2 regions of the Streptomyces sp. NPDC007901 genome follow, and region 2 is predicted to be linked to the other one. Evidence: predicted binding sites of a transcription regulator. Region 2 holds the regulator's gene; the other holds the start of a gene.

Region 1 (4,412 bases), on a different contig from region 2:
CTTCTCCTTCAGCTCCACCTCGGTGGCGGCGCCGACCTTGATCACGCACACGCCGCCGGCCAGCTTCGCGAGGCGCTCCTGGAGCTTCTCGCGGTCCCAGTCGGAGTCGGTGTTCTCGATCTCGGCCTTGATCTGGGCGACGCGGCCGGTGACGTCGGCGGAGTTGCCGGCGCCGTCGACGACCGTGGTGTCGTCCTTGGTGACGGTGACGCGGCGGGCGGAGCCCAGCACGTCCAGGCCGACCTGGTCGAGCTTGAGGCCGACCTCCTCGGAGATGACCGTGGCGCCGGTGAGGATCGCCAGGTCCTGCAGCATCGCCTTGCGGCGGTCACCGAAGCCGGGGGCCTTGACCGCGACCGCGTTGAAGGTGCCGCGGATCTTGTTGACCACGAGGGTGGAGAGGGCCTCGCCGTCCACGTCCTCGGCGATGATCAGCAGCGGCTTCGAGGCGTTGCCCTGGATGATCTTCTCCAGCAGCGGCAGCAGGTCCGCGATGGAGGAGATCTTGCCCTGGTTGATGAGAATGTAGGGGTCCTCCAGGACCGCCTCCATGCGCTCCTGGTCCGTCACGAAGTACGGCGACAGGTAGCCCTTGTCGAAGGCCATGCCCTCGGTGAAGTCCAGCTCCAGACCGAAGGTGTTGGACTCCTCGACGGTGATGACACCGTCCTTGCCGACCTTGTCCATCGCCTCGGCGATGAGCTCACCGACCTGCTGGTCCTGGGCGGACAGCGCGGCGACGGCGGCGATGTCGGACTTCTCCTCGATCGGGCGGGCCGTCGCGAGCAGGTCCTCGGAGATGGCGGCGACGGCGGCGTCGATGCCCTTCTTCAGGGCGGCCGGGGAGGCACCCGCGGCGACGTTCTTCAGGCCCTCGCGGACCAGCGCCTGGGCCAGGACGGTGGCGGTGGTCGTACCGTCACCCGCGATGTCGTTGGTCTTGGTCGCCACCTCCTTCACCAGCTGCGCGCCGAGGTTCTCGTACGGGTCCTCGATCTCGACCTCACGGGCGATCGTGACACCGTCGTTGGTGATGGTGGGGGCGCCGAACTTCTTGTCGATGACGACGTTGCGGCCCTTGGGGCCGATCGTCACCTTCACCGTGTCGGCAAGCTTGTTGACGCCACGCTCAAGGGCGCGACGGGCGTCCTCGTCGAACTTCAGGATCTTCGCCATGGCAGCGGGAGCCCTCTCGGAATTCTGGGGTGAACAAGACTGCGCCCCTGGCGCCCGGCTTCTAAAGGATCGCGGGGGCCAGGGGCGCAGCTTCAAGCGGAGTGCTTGAGGTGGTAAGTCGCAGGCTTACTTCTCGATGATCGCGAGCACGTCGCGAGCCGAGAGGACGAGGTACTCGTCGCCGTTGTACTTCACCTCGGTGCCGCCGTACTTGCTGTAGAGCACGACGTCGCCGACCTTGACGTCGAGCGGCAGGCGCTCGCCGTTCTCGAAACGGCCCGGGCCCACGGCGAGGACGGCGCCCTCCTGGGGCTTCTCCTTCGCTGTGTCCGGGATGACCAGGCCGGAGGCCGTGGTCTGCTCGGCGTCGAGCGGCTGGACCACGATGCGGTCCTCAAGCGGCTTGATGGCAACCTTGGAGCTGGCGGTCGTCACGATCCGACCTCCCCCTTCGGAGATCTCACGGGGTTAACTGTCTGAGGTGGCGACCAGGTGGATCCGTCGTCGCGGGTGCCGGACCTGCCCGTCGCGTTGTTGGCACTCTCATCTGCCGAGTGCCAGAGCCGAGACTATGACCGCGATTAGCACTCGGTCAAGCGGAGTGCCAATTGCCTGCGGCGCGGCGCCGAAAAAACCGGGTCGCCGGACCGGAAAACCCGTCTGCGGGCAGTCCCTCCAGCCGGCTACAGGTAGTCCTCCAGCCGCCCCACCGTCAGCCCGCTCGCCTGCACCCGGCGCAGCAGCCGGGCCGTGCGCTCCCGCAGGGCCGGGCCCATGGCCTCGTCGGGGCCGACCAGGACGATGTCGCCGGGGCGGAGCTGTTTCTCGCCGTTCCTGAAGGCGAGAGTGTCGGCCGTCATCGCCGCCCGCCAGAGCACCACCGCCGTCACCCCGCAGTCGGCCGCCGCGCGGAGCGTGGTGGTGTCGTAGGTGCCGTAGGGCGGGCGGAAGAGGTACGGGCGGATGCCGAAGCGGGACTTCAGCTTCTCCTGCTGTCCGCAGATCTCGGCGCGCTGGCCCGCGTAGGGCAGCCCGGGCATGGCCGGGTGGTCGAGGGTGTGGTTCTGGACGCTCGCGCCGACCGCCTGGAGACGGGCGAAGTGGCCGTAGCCGGGGCCGACCACGCTGTCCGTGAGGAACATCGTCACGGGCAGGCGCAGTTCGCGGACCATGTCCACGAAGCGGGGGTCCTTCTCGGCGCCGTCGTCGTAGGTCAGGAAGACCACCCGGTCGGCGGTGGGGATGTGGTCGACGACCGGGGGGAGGGCCGAGCGGAAGGAGAGCGGGTGGGACGGCGGGCGCGGGGCGGCCGGCAGGGGCGCGCTCAGGCCCCAGTGCCGGTAGGCCTGTTCGCCGGCCGGGCCGTGCGGCCGTACCCCGTCGGCCGCCTTCCTGCCGAGCCGTTCGATGGGGTCCACGGACTGGGCGCAGCCCGCGAGCAGGAGGGCGACGGCGGCCAGGAACGCCGCCGTCGCCCTCGCGCGGCTCACAGGTAGTCCTCCAGGCGCGCCACCGCGTAGCCCTCGCGCGTGACCTTGTTCAGAAAGCGGCGCATGTCGTCGACCATCGTGCCGTCCCAGTCGCTGCGGCCCCGGAAGTGCGTGAGCACGATGTCACCGGGGTGCAGGCCGCGGTCCCACTCGCGGTACTCCCAGTGGTCGACGAACACCTCCTCGTCCCAGATGGGCGCGTACTTGATGCCGCAGGTCTTGGCGGCGCGCAGGGTGTCGCCGTTGTAGTTGCCGTAGGGCGGGCGGAAGACGGTCGGAGCCTTGCCGAACTCCCGCTTCATGATCTCCTGCATGCCGCAGATCTCGTGCTTCTGCTCCTCGTAGGTCAGGCCCGGCAGGTAGGGGTGGGTCAGGGTGTGGTTGTTGAGGGTGTGGCCCTCGGCCTGCATCTTCCGGAAGTAGCCGTAGTCGTCCTTGACCAGGTAGTTGCTGAGGAACGCGGTGTAGGGGATCCGCAGGTCGCTCATCATGCGGAGGAACTCCGGGTCCTTCTCCGAGCCGTCGTCGATGGTCAGGAAGACGACCTTCTGCTTCGTCGGGACCGTGGTGAAGACCGGGGGCAGCTCGTCCTCCTCCTGCCCGTCCACCTCGAACCCGTCGCGAGCGGTGATCCTCGGCTTCTGCGTCGGCGGGGCCGGGGGGCGCAGGGGGACCGCGTTCAGCCCCCAGCGCTTGGCGGCGGCGGCCAGGGCGGCGTGGGCGTCGGCGGCGGCGTTCCGGTGCGGCTGCTGGCCGGCGGCGGGGCGGGCGGCGGAACCGTCGGGTCCCGCGCAGCCGGACACCAGGGCGGCGGCGGCCAGCAGGCCCGCCACACCCACTCTGAACCCATTTTTGTCATTTTGTACGACTGCTCGCATGGCGTCGGATCCTTCCAGGCCCCTCCCCGGAACCGGGGCAGACACCTCGGCCGGAGGCGAACCATCCACCGACTGGCCGACAATGACCCGGTGAACGACCACCTCGCCCCCCTCCTCACCCCCGAGGGCCACGCCCTCCTCGCCGAGGTGCGCGGCACCGCGCCCGCCGACGAACTCGCCGTGGCCACCCGGCTGCGCCGCACCCACCCCGCCGAGCTGGTGTCGGCGGCGCTCGCCCAGGCCCGGCTGCGGCAGCGGGCGGCGGCGAAGTTCGGCGAGGCGGACGCGGACCGCATGTTCTTCACGCCGAACGGGGTCGAGCAGTCGACGCGGGCGAGTGTCGCCACGTACCGGGCGGAGCGGCTGAAGGCGCTGGGCGTGTCCTCCGTCGCCGACCTGTGCTGCGGGATCGGGGGCGACGCGATCGCCTTCGCGCGGGCCGGGATCCGGGTGCTCGCCGTGGACCGGGACCCGGTGACGGCGCGGACCGCGCGGGTGAACGCCGACGCGCTGGGCCTGGCCGGCCTGATCGAGGTCCGGGAGGCGGACGTCACGGAGGTGGACACGGCGGGCTGGGACGCCGTCTTCGTCGACCCGGCCCGGCGCGGCGGCCGTGGCCGCGTCTTCGACCCGGAGGCCTATTCACCGCCCCTGTCCTGGGCGGTCGAGGCGGCGCGCAAGGCCGCGCACACCGCCGCGCTGAAGGTCGCCCCCGGCATCCCGCACGAGGCGGTCCCGGCGGACGCCGAGGCGGAGTGGATCTCGGACGCGGGGGACGTGAAGGAGGCGGTCCTCTGGTTCGGCACCGGCGCCCCCGCAGCGGTCCGCGCCACCCTCCTGCCCGGCCCGCGCACCCTGCTCGGCCGGG
Region 2 (4,412 bases):
GCCATTCCTTCGTGCCGGGGAGCAGATGGTCGACGAGGACGCCCAGGCGGGCGTCCGGGCCGGGGGCGAATTCGGCCACGATCGAGGGGAGGTCGTCGACGCCCTCCAGGTACTCCACGACCACGCCCTCGATGCGCAGGTCGTCGCCCCAGACCTTCTCGACCAGTTCCGCGTCGTGGCGGCCCTCCACGTAGATGCGGCCCGCGCGGGCGACACGCGCGCGGGCGCCGGGGACGGCGACCGAGCCGGAGGCGGTGCGGGACGGGCGTACCGGACCCCCGGACGCGGGCCGTACGAGGGTGACGACCTGCCCCTCCAGGAGGAAGCCGCGCGGCTCCAGCGGGAAGACGCGGTGCTTGCCGAAGCGGTCCTCCAGGGTGACCGTGCCCGCCTCGCAGCGGATCACCGCGCCGCAGAACCCGGTGCCGGGCTCCTCCACCACCAGACCGGGTTCGGCGGCCACCTCCGGCGCCGGTTTCGGCTTCTTCCACGGCGGGGTCAGGTCGGCGGAGTACTGGCGCATTCGGATGACGATAGGAGAAGCCGGACGGGTGCGCCTACGACACGCCGAAGCGGGCGGCCAGGGCGTCGCGCTGGGCCCGCACGAACGCCGCGTCGACCACCGCTCCGTGACCTGGGACGTACAGGGCGTCATCGCCGCCGAGCGACAGCAGGCGGTCCAGGGCCGCGGGCCAGCGCGACGGTACGGCATCGGGGCCGGCCTGGGGATCGCCGGACTCCTCCACCAGGTCGCCGCAGAAGACCACCGCCGGGTCGCCGGGGACGAGGACCGCGAGGTCGTGGGAGGTGTGGCCGGGGCCCACGTCGGCCAGCAGGGCCCGGCGGCCGTCGCCGAGGCCGAGGGTCCACTCGCCGGAGACCGGGCGGCGGGGGAGCGGGAGGGCGTCGGCCGCCTCCTCGGCCTCGGGGGCCGGGAGGCCGTTGCGGACCGCGTCCAGGCGCAGTGCCTCGCGGTCGTGGGCGAGGACGGCCTCCGCGCCCGCCGCCGCGTACAGGTCGGTGCCCGCGAAGGCGGGCGTGCCGAAGACGTGGTCGAAGTGGGGGTGGGTGAGCGCGAGATGGGTCACACGGCGCCCGGCCAGCCGCTGCGCCTCCGTACGCAACCGCGCGCCCTCCGCCAGGCTCGACCCGGCGTCCACCATCAGGGCCGCGCCCGCGCCGAGGACCAGCCCGGCCGTGCAGTCCCAGCCCGGCAGCCGGCAGCGGCCGACGCCTTCGGCCACCCGCTCCCACCCCAGCTCTTCCCAAGTCACCGTCATGCCGCGACGCTAGCCGTAGAACGTCACGGGTCCTGACCGACCTTGCCCAGTCAGTACCCGACGGCCGTACACTGGGCCGGGGATGTTGGCACTCGGGATCGCAGAGTGCCAGACGAAAGACCCGAAGGACCCGAAAGGCCGCGGGCACGACTTTCTGGAGGTGTGGCGCTGGATGCTGAGTGAACGCAGGCTTCAGGTATTGCGCGCCATCGTCCAGGACTATGTCGGCACCGAGGAACCGGTCGGGTCGAAGGCGCTGACCGAGCGGCACAACCTCGGGGTCTCCCCGGCGACCGTGCGCAACGACATGGCCGCCCTGGAGGACGAGGGGTACATCGCCCAGCCGCACACCAGCGCCGGGCGGATCCCGACCGACAAGGGCTACCGGCTGTTCGTCGACAAGCTCGCCGGTGTCAAGCCGATGAGCGCGCCCGAGCGGCGGGCGATCCAGAACTTCCTCGACGGCGCCGTCGACCTCGACGACGTCGTCGCGCGGACCGTGCGGCTGCTGGCGCAGCTGACGCGGCAGGTGGCGGTGGTGCAGTACCCGTCGCTGACGCGGTCCACCGTGCGGCACGTGGAGCTGCTGTCACTGGCTCCGGCCCGGCTGATGCTGGTGCTGATCACCGACACCGGGCGGGTCGAGCAGCGGATGGTCGACTGCCCGGCGCCGTTCGGGGAGACGTCGCTGGCGGATCTGCGGGCGCGGCTGAACAGCCGGGTCGCGGGGCGCCGGTTCTCGGACGTGCCCCGGCTGGTGGAGGATCTGCCGGACGCCTTCGACGCCGAGGACCGCGGCACGGTCTCGGCGGTGCTCTCCACCCTGCTGGAGACGCTCGTCGAGGAGAACGAGGAGCGGCTGGTGATCGGCGGCACCGCCAATCTCACCCGCTTCGGGCATGACTTTCCCCTCATGATCCGGCCCGTCCTGGAGGCATTGGAGGAACATGTCGTTCTTCTCAAACTCCTGGGCGAGGCCGGGGATTCGGGCATGACCGTACGCATCGGTCACGAGAACGCCTATGAGGGACTCAACTCCACGTCAGTGGTGTCGGTCGGTTACGGTTCGGGCGGCGAGGCACTCGCCAAACTCGGCGTGGTCGGACCGACCCGCATGGATTACCCGGGAACGATGGGAGCGGTACGAGCGGTGGCACGGTACGTCGGACAGATCCTGGCGGAGTCGTAAGTGGCCACGGACTACTACGCCGTTCTCGGCGTGCGCCGCGACGCGTCGCAGGAAGAGATCAAGAAGGCCTTCCGTCGGCTCGCGCGCGAGCTGCACCCGGACGTCAACCCGGACCCGAAGACCCAGGAGCGGTTCAAGGAGATCAACGCCGCTTACGAGGTGCTCTCGGACCCGCAGAAGAAGCAGGTCTACGACCTCGGCGGCGACCCGCTCTCGCAGGCGGGCGGCGGGGGCGCGGGCGGCTTCGGGGCCGGCGGCTTCGGGAACTTCTCCGACATCATGGACGCGTTCTTCGGTACGGCGTCGCAGCGCGGTCCGCGCTCGCGCACCCGCCGGGGCCAGGACGCCATGATCCGGATCGAGGTCGAGCTCGACGAGGCGGCCTTCGGCACGACCAAGGACATCCAGGTCGACACGGCGATCGTCTGCAACACCTGTAACGGTGAGGGCGCTGCGCCGGGCACCTCCGCTCAAACGTGTGACATGTGCCGGGGCCGTGGTGAGGTCTCGCAGGTGACGCGGTCCTTCCTCGGCCAGGTCATGACCTCCCGGCCCTGCCCGCAGTGCCAGGGCTTCGGGACCGTCGTGCCGACGCCGTGCCCCGAGTGCGCCGGTGACGGCCGGGTCCGCTCCCGGCGGACGCTGACCGTGAAGATCCCGGCCGGTGTCGACAACGGCACCCGGATCCAGCTCGCCGGTGAGGGCGAGGTCGGGCCCGGCGGCGGTCCCGCCGGTGACCTGTACGTCGAGATCCACGAGCTGCCGCACTCCACGTTCCAGCGGCGCGGCGACGATCTGCACTGCACGGTGACGATCCCGATGACGGCGGCCTCGCTCGGCACGAAGGTGCCGCTGGAGACCCTGGACGGCATGGAGGAGGTCGACATCCGGCCCGGCACCCAGTCCGGCCAGTCGATCCCGCTGCACGGGCGCGGTGTCACGCATCTGCGGGGCGGCGGCCGGGGCGACCTGATCGTCCACGTCGAGGTGCAGACCCCGACCAAGCTGGACCCCGAGCAGGAACGCCTCCTGCGCGAGCTGGCGAAGCTGCGCGGCGAGGAGCGGCCCACGGGGCAGTTCCAGCCGGGGCAGCAGGGCCTGTTCAGCCGGCTGAAGGACGCGTTCAACGGGCGTTGACGGGGGCGCCCGCAGCGGGTCGCGGAGGGGCCGTGCCGCCGCGATATGTGGCATGTGCCAAAGAGGCGGCCCGATTCGGTCTTGTTCGGAGGACGTGACAACATGCCGTCATGTCCTCCGCACTGACCGATCTCTTCCCCTTTCCGATCGTGCAGGCCCCCATGGCCGGCGGGGTCTCCGTCCCGCAGCTGGCCGCCGCCGTGTCCGAGGCGGGCGGGCTGGGGTTCCTTGCCGCCGGGTACAAGACCGCCGACGGGATGTACCAGGAGATCAAGCAACTGCGAGGGCTGACCGGCCGCCCTTTCGGGGTCAACCTCTTCATGCCCCAGCCGGAGTATGCGGAGTCCGGCGCCGTGGAGCTCTACGCACACCAGCTGGCCGGTGAGGCCGCCTGGTACGAGACCGAGCTCGGTGACCCGGACAGCGGCCGGGACGACGGGTACGACGCGAAGCTCGCCGTACTCCTCGACAACCCGGTGGCCGTCGTCTCCTTCCACTTCGGTGTGCCGACCCGCGAGGTACTGGACTCCCTGCGCCGCGCCGGAACCCTCACCCTGGTCACCGCGACCACCGCCGAGGAGGCCCTCGCCGTCGAGCGGGCCGGGGCGGACGCGGTGATCGCGCAGGGCGTCGAGGCCGGCGGGCACCAGGGCACCCACCGGGACATCGCCGAGAACGACGGAGCCGGGATCGGACTGCTGTCGCTGATCGGCCAGATACGGGAGACCGTGGGCATCCCGGTGGTCGCCGCCGGCGGGATCATGCGCGGCAGCCAGATCGCCGCCGTCCTCGCGGCGGGCGCGAGC

The links. Region 2 encodes HrcA, which represses chaperone genes, less so after heat shock. Its sites were predicted from a motif close to TTNGCACTCNGNNNNNCNGAGTGCNAA; they were not measured.
Region 1: a site for HrcA is predicted at 1,758-1,784, ahead of groES (co-chaperone GroES). Genes of this name have one in related genera too.

The regions. Positions count from the first base shown of each region.
Region 1 covers NZ_JBIBKW010000001.1:395,203-399,614, reverse strand. The annotation lists gene groL (chaperonin GroEL) at 1-1,176, opposite strand, end outside; gene groES (co-chaperone GroES) at 1,303-1,611, opposite strand; gene ACFZDK_RS02065 (polysaccharide deacetylase family protein) at 1,860-2,666, opposite strand; gene ACFZDK_RS02060 (polysaccharide deacetylase family protein) at 2,663-3,544, opposite strand; gene ACFZDK_RS02055 (SAM-dependent methyltransferase) at 3,635-4,412, shown strand, end outside.
Region 2 covers NZ_JBIBKW010000034.1:41,499-45,910, reverse strand. The annotation lists gene ACFZDK_RS51535 (DUF3097 family protein) at 1-523, opposite strand, end outside; gene ACFZDK_RS51530 (MBL fold metallo-hydrolase) at 558-1,280, opposite strand; gene hrcA (heat-inducible transcriptional repressor HrcA) at 1,453-2,469, shown strand; gene dnaJ (molecular chaperone DnaJ) at 2,470-3,606, shown strand; gene ACFZDK_RS51515 (nitronate monooxygenase) at 3,717-4,412, shown strand, end outside.